Regions from separate parts of the Arthrobacter sp. Soil761 genome, predicted to be linked through region 3. Evidence: riboswitches for the same ligand, from Rfam matches in the RefSeq annotation. Region 3 holds a riboswitch; each other region holds the start of a gene.
What was found. A riboswitch is a leader RNA that binds a small molecule or an ion and turns the genes downstream of it on or off. The one in region 3 is predicted to bind S-adenosylmethionine.

Region 1: it holds a riboswitch for S-adenosylmethionine, as region 3 does, so the genes downstream of both, ASG79_RS01940 (aminotransferase class V-fold PLP-dependent enzyme) here and metX (homoserine O-acetyltransferase MetX) in region 3, are expected to answer to the same signal.
Region 2: it holds a riboswitch for S-adenosylmethionine, as region 3 does, so the genes downstream of both, ASG79_RS13820 (DUF1737 domain-containing protein) here and metX (homoserine O-acetyltransferase MetX) in region 3, are expected to answer to the same signal.

What each region holds. Positions count from the first base shown of each region.
Region 1 covers NZ_LMSF01000001.1:413,815-417,082, reverse strand. Annotated here, with positions in the region: gene ASG79_RS01940 (aminotransferase class V-fold PLP-dependent enzyme) at 1-1,340, opposite strand, end outside; SAM riboswitch class IV at 1,377-1,490, opposite strand; gene hisN (histidinol-phosphatase) at 1,643-2,455, opposite strand; gene rsgA (ribosome small subunit-dependent GTPase A) at 2,500-3,268, opposite strand, start outside.
Region 2 covers NZ_LMSF01000023.1:365,553-368,820, reverse strand. Annotated here, with positions in the region: gene ASG79_RS13830 (O-succinylhomoserine sulfhydrylase) at 1-1,173, opposite strand, end outside; gene ASG79_RS13825 (rhodanese-like domain-containing protein) at 1,174-1,584, opposite strand; gene ASG79_RS13820 (DUF1737 domain-containing protein) at 1,581-1,856, opposite strand; SAM riboswitch class IV at 1,870-1,985, opposite strand; partial or broken gene opgC (OpgC domain-containing protein) at 2,211-3,268, shown strand, end outside.
Region 3 covers NZ_LMSF01000011.1:44,896-48,163, forward strand. Annotated here, with positions in the region: gene ASG79_RS08135 (MFS transporter) at 1-186, opposite strand, end outside; gene metX (homoserine O-acetyltransferase MetX) at 353-1,468, opposite strand; SAM riboswitch class IV at 1,481-1,596, opposite strand; gene ASG79_RS08145 (bifunctional o-acetylhomoserine/o-acetylserine sulfhydrylase) at 1,697-3,019, opposite strand; SAM riboswitch class IV at 3,063-3,177, opposite strand.

The sequences.
Region 1 (3,268 bases), on a different contig from region 3:
GCAGGGACCCAGCGGCCTGCGTCCACCACGTAGTCCCAGCCCAGCCCGTTGCTCCGGAGCGCCTGGATGCCGGCCAGCAGGCGCTCGGCATCTTCCAGGCGCGAACCGACGCCGAAGCTGGCGCGGAGGGAACCGGACGGCAGGCCCAGGCGCTTCAGCAGGGGATGGGCGCAGAAGCGCCCGTCACGCAGGCCCACGCCATGCTCTGCCGAAAGGTACGCCGCCACCAGTCCTGCGTCGTAACCCTCGACGGAGAAGTTGACCACCCCGATGGTGTCCGTTTCGGGGTTGGTGTCCTTGAAGATCTGGTGAACCGTGACGCCGTCGATCCGCTGGAGTCCCTCCACCAGGAAGGAGCGGATGGCGGACTCGTGGGCGTGCCAGCGTTCCTGGTCCAGGCCGGCAATGACCTGGCTGGCGCGGGCCAGCGTGGCGGCCCCCAGGACGTTCGGCGAGCCCCCCTCATGGCGGGCCGGGCCGGTGGCCCAGCTGACGCCGTCGAGCCTGGCTTCCTTGACGGCGCCGCCCCCGGCGAGGTGCGGGACGCCGGCGTCCAGCCAGTCCGGGCGTCCCACCAGGACGCCGGCGCCGAAGGGCGCATACAGCTTGTGGCCGGAGAAGGCGAGGTAGTCGACGTCATCCGCGCTGATGTCTATGCGGCGGTGCGGCGCGAGCTGGGCCGCATCCACCACGATCCGTGCGCCATGTTCGTGGGCCAGCGCGGCCAGCGCCCGGATGGGGAGGATTTCGCCGGTCACGTTGGAGGCCCCGGTGACCGCGACCAGGCTGACACCGCCCTGTCCAAGCTCGGCACGTACGGCCTCAAGGGTGCCGGTGATGGTGTCGGCGGCGACGATGCTGCGGTGCGGGACGCCCTGCCACGGCAGGAGATTGGCGTGGTGTTCGATGTCCAGGTACAGCACTTCGCCGTGGTGGCGGCCATCGGTCACGGGAAGGCAGCCGGCCAGCAGGTTCAGCGAATCCGTCGTGTTGCGGGTGAAGATGACCGAATCATCCGGGCGGCCGCCCACGAAATCCCTGACGATGCTGCGCGCGTTCTCGTACACGGAGGTGCTGATCTGGGATGCGTATCCTGCCCCGCGGTGGACGCTGGCGTAGTAGGGGAGGATCTCATTCAGGTAAGCGGACACTACGGACAGTGCCGGGGCGGAGGCGCCGTAATCGAGGTTGGCGTACCGCACGTGGCCGCCCGAAATCAGGGGCGCCTGGATTTCGGCGCCGGTGACGGCAGCGAGCGGCCGGCCGGCTGCGGCGTGGCGTGCATGGGGGACGGCAGCTTGGGCAATGACGGGCTGGGGGGAGACGGTGGCAGTTGTCACAGAGACCTCACTTGGTACAGGACTCCGGCATAGTGGAATCCGCGCTTGCCGCATCCGCTCCGGACCGGCCTGGTCGTCACCCGGGGCACCCCACCGCGAATGGAGGGTTGCCGGCCAGCAAACCGGGGTTTTGCGCTGGCACTCGTGACCTGCATAAAAGCGTAGGACATGGGGCGGCCAGGACTGAAGCCGCGGCAATTGTTAAGGGCTTTGTTACGCGCCGCCGAATAAACGACGCCGGGCACCTGCCTTGGGAGGTGTCCGGCGTCGCATTATTCGTTCAAACGTGGAAAGCGCGTGAGTTACAGCAGATCGTCCAGGTACGGGTTCAATCGGTGCAGGACCTCCGAGTGCAGGATTGAGTTCGTGGCCAGGGCGTTCCCGCCGAACGGGCCGTCCTCGCCTTCCAGGGATGTGAACCGGCCGCCGGCCTCCACCACGATCGGCACCAGGGCAGCCATGTCATAGAGGTTCAGCTCGGGTTCGCAGGCGATGTCCACGGAGCCCTCGGCCACCATGCAATACGACCAGAAATCCCCGTAGGCCCGGGTCCGCCAAACGTCCTCGGTAAGGCCGAGGAACTCGTCAAGGTTTCCGCGTTCCTTCCACCCGCCCAGGCTGGAGTAGGAGAGGGAGGCGTCGGAAAGCTTCGACACGTTGGACACGCGGAGGCGGGTGGCGGCGGCAAGGGACCTGCCCATGTACGCGCCCATGCCTTTCGCCGCCCACCAGCGCTTGCCCAGGGCCGGGGCGCTGACGACGCCTACCACCGGTTCGCCCTCATCCACGAGGGCGATCAGCGTGGCCCATACGGGAACGCCGCGGACAAAGTTTTTGGTTCCGTCAATGGGGTCGATGATCCAGCGCCGGGAACCGTGGCCGGTGCTGCCGAATTCCTCGCCCAGGACGGCGTCGCGGGGGCGTGAACGGGAGAGCTGGCCCCGGATGGCTTCCTCGGCGGCCTTGTCCGCGTCGGTGACCGGCGTCAGGTCCGGCTTGGTCTCAACGTGGAGGTCCAGGGCCTTGAAGCGGCTCATGGTCTGGTCATCCACGGAGTCGGCCAGGACATGGGCCAGGCGCAGGTCATCGTTGTAGCTCGAAGCGGGTTGGATCATGGTTCCAAACTACCGTCTGTGGACGGTTCTGCCGGGAGAACGCGTCAGTTGACGCTGCCGAGCTCCTTGGTTTCCTGTGCTTCCATCCTCGGGTCCGTGCCAAGCAGGCGCCGCAGCGAGGCCAGCCGGGCCGCGCCGGTGGGACCTGCGTGTCCGCCTGCCACCCAGTCGTCGAGGCCGCAGTTCACTGCGGTTGCGGTGTGCTTGCAGCCCCGTTCGCAGTTCTCGATGCCGGGGGAGAGGTCCGGGAAGGAGCGCAGGATGCGGTCAGGGTCCACGTGCGCCAGGCCAAAGGAACGGATGCCGGGGGTATCGATGATCCAGCTGCCGGGAGGCGCGTCCGCCAACCGCAAGGCAAGGGCCGACGACGACGTGTGGCGGCCGCGCCCGGTCACGGCATTCACGCCGCCGGTGGCCCGCTCGGCGCCGGTCAGGGCGTTCACCATGGTGGACTTGCCGACGCCGGAGTGCCCCAGCATAACGGTGACCTTGCCATCGAGATGGTCCCGCAGCGCCGCCACTGCGGCGCTGTCCAGCCGCGCCGAGAGCCCGTCATCGGACCGGGCATCGATTCCCGACGCCTGCGCATCCGCCGTCTTGCTGATGATCACCGGGAAGTCCAGGTGCGTGTAGTTGGAAAGCAGGTCCGCGGGGTCTTTGACGTCGGCCTTGGTGACCAGCAGGATGGGTTCGATTCCGGCGTCGTATGCGGCCACGAGCGCGCGGTCGATGAACCCCGTGCGGGGTTCCGGGTTGGCGGCAGCCACCACGATCACCAGTTGGTCGGCGTTGGCCACCACCGCGCGCTCAACG
Region 2 (3,268 bases), on a different contig from region 3:
GAGGTCCTCCGGGTCCTCGAGCCCTACCGAGAGCCGCACCACGCCGTCACTGAGCCCAATGGCGGCGCGCCCTTCCGGCCCCATGGCGCGGTGCGTGGTGGTGGCGGGGTGCGTGATCAGGGACTTCGAATCACCAAGGTTGTTGGAGATGTCGATGATGCGCAGCCCGTCCAGCAGTGCGAAGGCCGCTTCCTTGCCGGAGCGCCCGCCGGAGGGAGCCAGCTCAAGCGTGAGGACCGTACCGCCGGCGCTCATCTGCCGTGCCGCCAGGTCGTACTGCGGGTGGGACTTGAGCAGCGGGTACTTCACCCAGCTCACGGCGGGCTGTTCTTCCAGCCACTCTGCGAGCCGGAGCGCCGTGGCGGAGGAATGGTTCACGCGCAGGCTCATGGTCTCCAGGCCCTTGGTCAGGACCCAGGCGTTGAACGCCGAGAGTGCGGGCCCGGTGTGGCGCATGAGCTGTTTCACGGGGCCGTCGATGAACTCCTTGGTGCCCAGGATGGCGCCGCCCATGACCCTGCCCTGGCCGTCGATGTGCTTGGTGCCGGAGTAGACGATGACGTCGGCGCCCAGGTCACCGCAGCGCTGCAGCAGGGGAGTGGCGAAGACGTTGTCCGCCACCACCTTGGCGCCGGCGGCATGCGCAAGTTCGCTGACCGCGGCGATGTCCACGATCTCCTGCATCGGGTTGGACGGGGATTCGAAGAAGACGGCGGTGGTGGGCTTGGAGAGGGCCTCGCGCCACTGGTCCAGGTCCGGCCCGTCCACGAAGACGGTCTCCACGCCCCACCGGGGAAGGATCTCGTTCAAAATCACGAAGCACGAACCGAACAGCGACCGGGCGGCCACCACCCGGTCGCCGGCAGCCAGCAGGGCACCAAGCGCGGTGAACACCGCGGACATGCCCGACGCCGTCGCGAAGCAGGCTTCGGTGCCTTCCAGCAGCCGGAGCCGCTCCTGGAAGGTGGCCACGGACGGGTTGCCGTAGCGGGAGTAGACAAAGCGTTCGTCCTCGCCGGTGAAGGCGCGTTCAGCTGCTGCCGCGGATTCGTAGACGAAGCCGGAGTTCAGGAAAATGGCCTCGGACGTTTCCTGGAAGTTGGTGCGGTCCAGCCCGCCACGGACAGCCTGGGTGTCGGGGTTCCAGCCGGGGGCGTCTTGGTTGAAGGTCACTTAGTTCTTTCCGAGGTTGGTGGGAAGGCCGCGGTTTTTCCAGCCGTTGACGGTGCGTTCGCCATAGCGGTCCGGCTCGCCTTCAAAGCCCTCCAGCACGTTGTAGGAGGTGAAGCCGGCCCGGGTGGCCGCGATGGCTGCCGCGATGGACCGCTGGCCGGAGCGGCACAGGAACACCAGTTCGGTTGAACGGTCCTCGGGCGCCTGCTGGCTGAGGTCGTTGATGAAGTCGGGGTTGGGGATGCCGCCGGGGAAGGTCCACTGGATGAAGAGGGGGTCGTTGTCCGTGGCCTTGGTGTCCGGAATGCCGATGTGGGCCCATTCGCCCTCGGTGCGGACGTCCACCAGGATGGCGCCCTGTTCCAGCTTCTCCCATGCTTCCTGGGGCGTGAGGTCTCCCGCGTAGCTCATGCGTGGCCCTCGCCGTCGAACTCGCCTTCAAATTCGGCGTCCAGTTCATCCACTGCGGTGGCAACCGCGGCATCGGCCGAGGCGATTGCCGCCGGAAGGACCACTGCCTGCGCCACGATCACGCTGGTGCCGTTGAAGGTGGCTGCCGGGCTGCCGTGCAGCACATAGCCGTCGGCCAGGGCCGTGGAGATCCGCTCGCAGAATGAACGGTCATCCGGGCCGGTGATCAGGCGGTAGGACAATTTTTCGTCGGGGGCAGGTGCGTCAGACACGACGGATCTCCTTCTTTCACGCTTGCAGCTCGAATCGGTCGATATGCCGAGTATTCACCTGAGGCACCCCGCCGCGAAAGGGAGGGTTGCCGACCGGCCAGTCAGGGCTTCACACCGGTACTCATTACTCCCCAAAAACGTAACATCTGCCGCGCCAAGCCGCACCGCCGCCGTCGTCATGTTCCGTAATTGAGCAGCGCTGAAGGGAGGCGCGGGGTTGAAGGAAAGCGCGACGGCGGACATCGCCGCAGGTGGGCGGCCCGCCACGTGCCGCCCGGGGCCGCGGGGCCGATAAAGTTCTTACCGGGGCGCCGCCCCGTCGTCACAGCAATGAGCACCGGGGGTCCTGTCAGCATGCGGGCAAACACATCGCGCCACCAGGCCGCCATTTGCGGGACCCGCCGGCCGTCCATCGGTGCGTTCCTGGCCGCGGCCATCGTCAGCCTCCTTGCCCTGCTGGCGGCTGCGCCGGCGCATGCGGCGGACGCTGCGCCGGAGAAGGGAAAGCCCTGGCTGGGCGCGGTGCTCGAGTGGGGCGAGGACACCGCCGCAGGCTTCAGCGGCCGGCTTGGTGCCAGTCCGGCCGTCTTCGGCCACGACATCACCATCCCCTACCGCGATTCGGAACGGAACGACCTTGACGGCTTCCTTCAGCAGGCCGCGTCCCTAGGCGCCCACGCCCTGCTCACGGTGAAGCCGTCAGTGCCCCTGGGCCAGCTCGGCACCGCGGAAGCGGAAGCATTCGCAGCGCAGGTGCGCGACCTTACGTCCGGGTTCAAGGGGCAGCTGCTGATCCGGTTCGCCCCGGACATGAATGCAAGCTGGGTGGCCTGGGGCCAGCAGCCCGCCGCGTACCGGCAGGCCTTCAGGGCTGTGGCGGCAGCGTTCAAGAAGTACGACGGCGGCCGGGCCACCTTGGTGTGGGCGCCTTACCTGGGCAAGGACTACCCCTTTGACCGCAACCGGGATGCCCCGCAGCCCGGAACCGAAGGCTTTTCCCTCCTGGACACGAACGGCGACGGGGCCTGGAACTCAAGCGACAGCGCCTACGCCCCTTACTACCCGGGCGACGACGCAGTGGACTGGGCGGGGCTGGCCGCCTATCACGACGACACGGCCGGCGGCCCCGCCGTCAACTCCCAGCCGAGGGCCGGCGAGCTCCAGGACATGCTGACGGCCTCCGGCGGCGAAAACTTCTACGGCACCTATTCCGAGGGGCGCAACAAGCCGTTCCTCCTCCAGACCTCTGCTTTCTACAGCCCCGCGTCCGGCGGCGCGCAGGAGGCGGACATCAAGGCGGGCTGGTGGGACCAGGTGGTGGGAACTGCCACTTCCCCACCTTTTGCCGGGACGGCCGCCGTTGTCTGGGACGAGCGCACCAGCACCAGGGATACCGGCGTGGCGAGCATCAG
Region 3 (3,268 bases):
CAGTTCTGTGCCGGCGTTGGGGAAGAAGGCCTTTCCGAACACCAGGGTGGCAGCCGAGGCGTAGAGGAAGAACTCGTACCACTCAACAACGGTTCCGGCCATGGAGGCCGTAACCACTTTCTTAAGGCCTGAAGCCTTGACGTCGGTTTCCTCTGTGCGCCTTGCGGCGGAGCTTTCCGTACTCATGCGAACTCCTTCGGCGTCGTCGTCGACACCACGGGGACCAATCAATGGCGGCCGGGTGTGATGCACACCACGAACGCACCGGATTCGATTGAGTATGGTCTGCCTGCGGTGCAACCTCAACGCCGATTAGTGCAGAAGGCATCTGCAGGAATGCACATGCGGGGCGCTAGGCCAGGAAGCTGCTCCGGAGCTGGCTGCCCAGCTGCCCGATCTCTGTCAGGAACCCGTCGTGCCCGATCGGCGCCTGGATGACGTGGACGTCCACGTCCCCCGGCAGGGCCTGGGCCAGCTCACGGGACTGCGACGGGAAATACAGCCGGTCCGAATCCACGGCGGCCACGAAGAACCTGGCGGTGGACCTGGCCAGGGTTTCGGCCAGGGTTCCGCGGCCCCGGCAGATGTCATGGCTCATCAGCGCCTCGGTGAGGGCGATATAGCTGTTGGCGTCGAAGCGCTTCACGAGCTTGCTGCCCTGGTGGTCCAGGTAGCTTTCCACCTGGTAGCGGCCGCGGGCGGCCAGAGCCTCACCCTTCAGGGGCGACTCCGGCGCCTGGGGTTCCCGGCCGAAGCGGCCTTCCAGTTCAGCCGCGGACCGGTAGGTGATGTGGGCGATGCGCCGGGCAAGTGCCAGCCCGGCTTCCGGGCAGGGGCCGCCGTAGTAGTCGCCGCCGTTGAAGTGTGGGTCCTGCCGGATGGCCAGGGTCTGGGCCTGCGCGAAGGCGATCTGTTCCGCCGTGCTCGCGGCGCCCACGGAGATGACGGCGCAGCGCTGCACCCTCTCCGGGTAGGTCACTGCCCATTCAAGGGCGCGGGCGCCGCCCATGGATCCGCCCAGGACAGCGAACCAGCTGCTGATGCCCAGCTGGTCAGCCAGCCGGGCCTCTGCCAGCGTGCTGTCCCGCAGGGTGACCAGGGGGAAGCGGGAGCCCCAGGGGGCTCCGTCCGGGGCGGCCGACGACGGGCCCGTGGACCCGTAGCAGCCGCCCACGATGTTGACGGACACCACGAAGAACTTGTCCGTGTCCACGGGAGCGCCGGGACCGGCCAATTGTTCCCACCAGCCTTCTTCGTCCGTGTCGCCGCGGGTCACGTGGGTGCTGCCGGTCAGGGCGTGCTCGATCAGGATGGCGTTGCTGGCGTCGGCGTTGAGCGTGCCCCAGGTTTCGTAGGCCAGCGTGACGTCCGGGAGGTATCCCCCGGCTTCGAGTTCCAGCCCTCCGATGGAGGCGTAGCGGACAATTCCGTGTTCGGGGATGGTGGTTCGGGCGACGGTAACCGTCATGGCAAGACCTCTTCTACGCGCTTGCCTGCCGTCGTCTGACCGGCAGGCCAGGTCCTCACCCGGGGCACCCCACCGCGGATGGAGGGTTGCCGGCCAGCAAGCCGGGGCTGTCACTGGCACTCATGACCTGGTTTGAGTGTACGAAACACCCCCCGCTCCAGGCCAAGAGTGTGACTGGTTGTGACTTCCCCGCTTGCCGGCCCTCCCGGCGTCAGCCCTGGCGCGCTTTTAGCTCTGGGCGCCTTTGGCAGCGCGGAAACCCGCTTCCAGGTCGGCCAGGATGTCATCGATGTGCTCCAGGCCAACAGAGAGCCGGACCAGTCCCGGATTCACCCCGGCCACCGCTTGCTGCTCCGGCGAGAGCTGGCTGTGGGTGGTCGACGCCGGGTGGATGACCAGGGAGCGGACGTCGCCGATGTTGGCCACGTGGGAGTGCAGCTCCAGGGCGTCGACGAAGCGCTTGCCCGCCTCCGCTCCGCCGGCAAGGTTGAAGGCCACGACGGCGCCCGTTCCCTTGGGCCCGTACTTGCGGCCACGCTCGTACCAGGGGCTGGAGGGCAGCCCGGCGTAGGCGACGGATTCGACGTCGTCCCTTCCTTCCAGCCAGCGCGCCACTTCCGTGGCGTTGGCAACGTGGCGTTCCACCCGCAGGCTCAGCGTCTCCAGGCCCTGGGAGATCAGGAAGGCGTTGAAGGGGGAAACCGCCGAGCCAAGGTCGCGCAGCAGCTGGACGCGGGCCTTGAGGATGTAGGAGAGGTTGGCACCCAGCGCACCGTCGGCGCCTAGGTCGCGGGCGTAGACCAGGCCGTTGTAGGTGGGGTCCGGGGTGTTGAAGCCGGGGAACCGTTCAGGGTCCTTGCCGAAGTCGAATTTGCCGGAGTCCACGATCACGCCGGCAATTGCGGAGCCGTGGCCGCCCAGGTATTTGGTGGCGGAGTGGATCACGATGTCCGCACCCCACTCCAGTGGGCGGATCAGGTAGGGCGTGGACAGGGTGTTGTCCACGATCAGTGGCACGCCTGCCTGGTGGGCCACCTCGGAGATGCCTTCGATGTCCAGGACGTCCTGGCGGGGATTGGACACCACTTCACCGAAAAAGAGCTTGGTGTTCGGCTGGACGGCGTCGCGCCACTGGTCCAGGTTGTCGGGATCCTGGACGAACGTGACCGAGATGCCGAACTTCTTCAGGGTGTGGGCGAACAGGTTGTACGTTCCGCCGTAAAGGCTGGGGCTCGCCACAATATGGTCCCCCGCCTCCGCAATGTTCAGCACCGCGAACGTCTCGGCGGCCTGGCCAGAGCTCAGCAGCAATGCGGCCAGGCCCCCCTCAAGGCTGGCGATCCGCTGTTCGACGGCATCCTGGGTGGGGTTGCCGATCCGGGTGTAGATGGGTGCAAGTTCGGCGAGGGCAAAGCGGTTGGCTGCGCTTTCGGCGCTGGGGAACACGAAGGACGTGGTCTGGTAAATGGGGAGCGCGCGGGCTCCTGTGGCACTGTCGGGCTCCTGGCCGGCATGGATCTGGCGGGTTTCGAAAGACCATCCGTTGGACATCCAAATCTCCTTTGACGTGGGCCCGGAATGCGTGGGGCAGTACGGGCCGCGCTTGCTTCCGGCTCTTGCCGGACAGCCAGGTCCTCACCCGGGGCACCCCACCGCGGGTGGAGGGTTGCCGGCCAGCGAGCCGGGGCTTGGCGCTGGCGCTCATGACCTGCGCCCAGTCTAGGAACGGGGTAGTCGCCGTGGACAGCATTGTGACGAACAAGGTCGCCCTGCATGGCTTTCGAGCCGCCACAGGTGGGC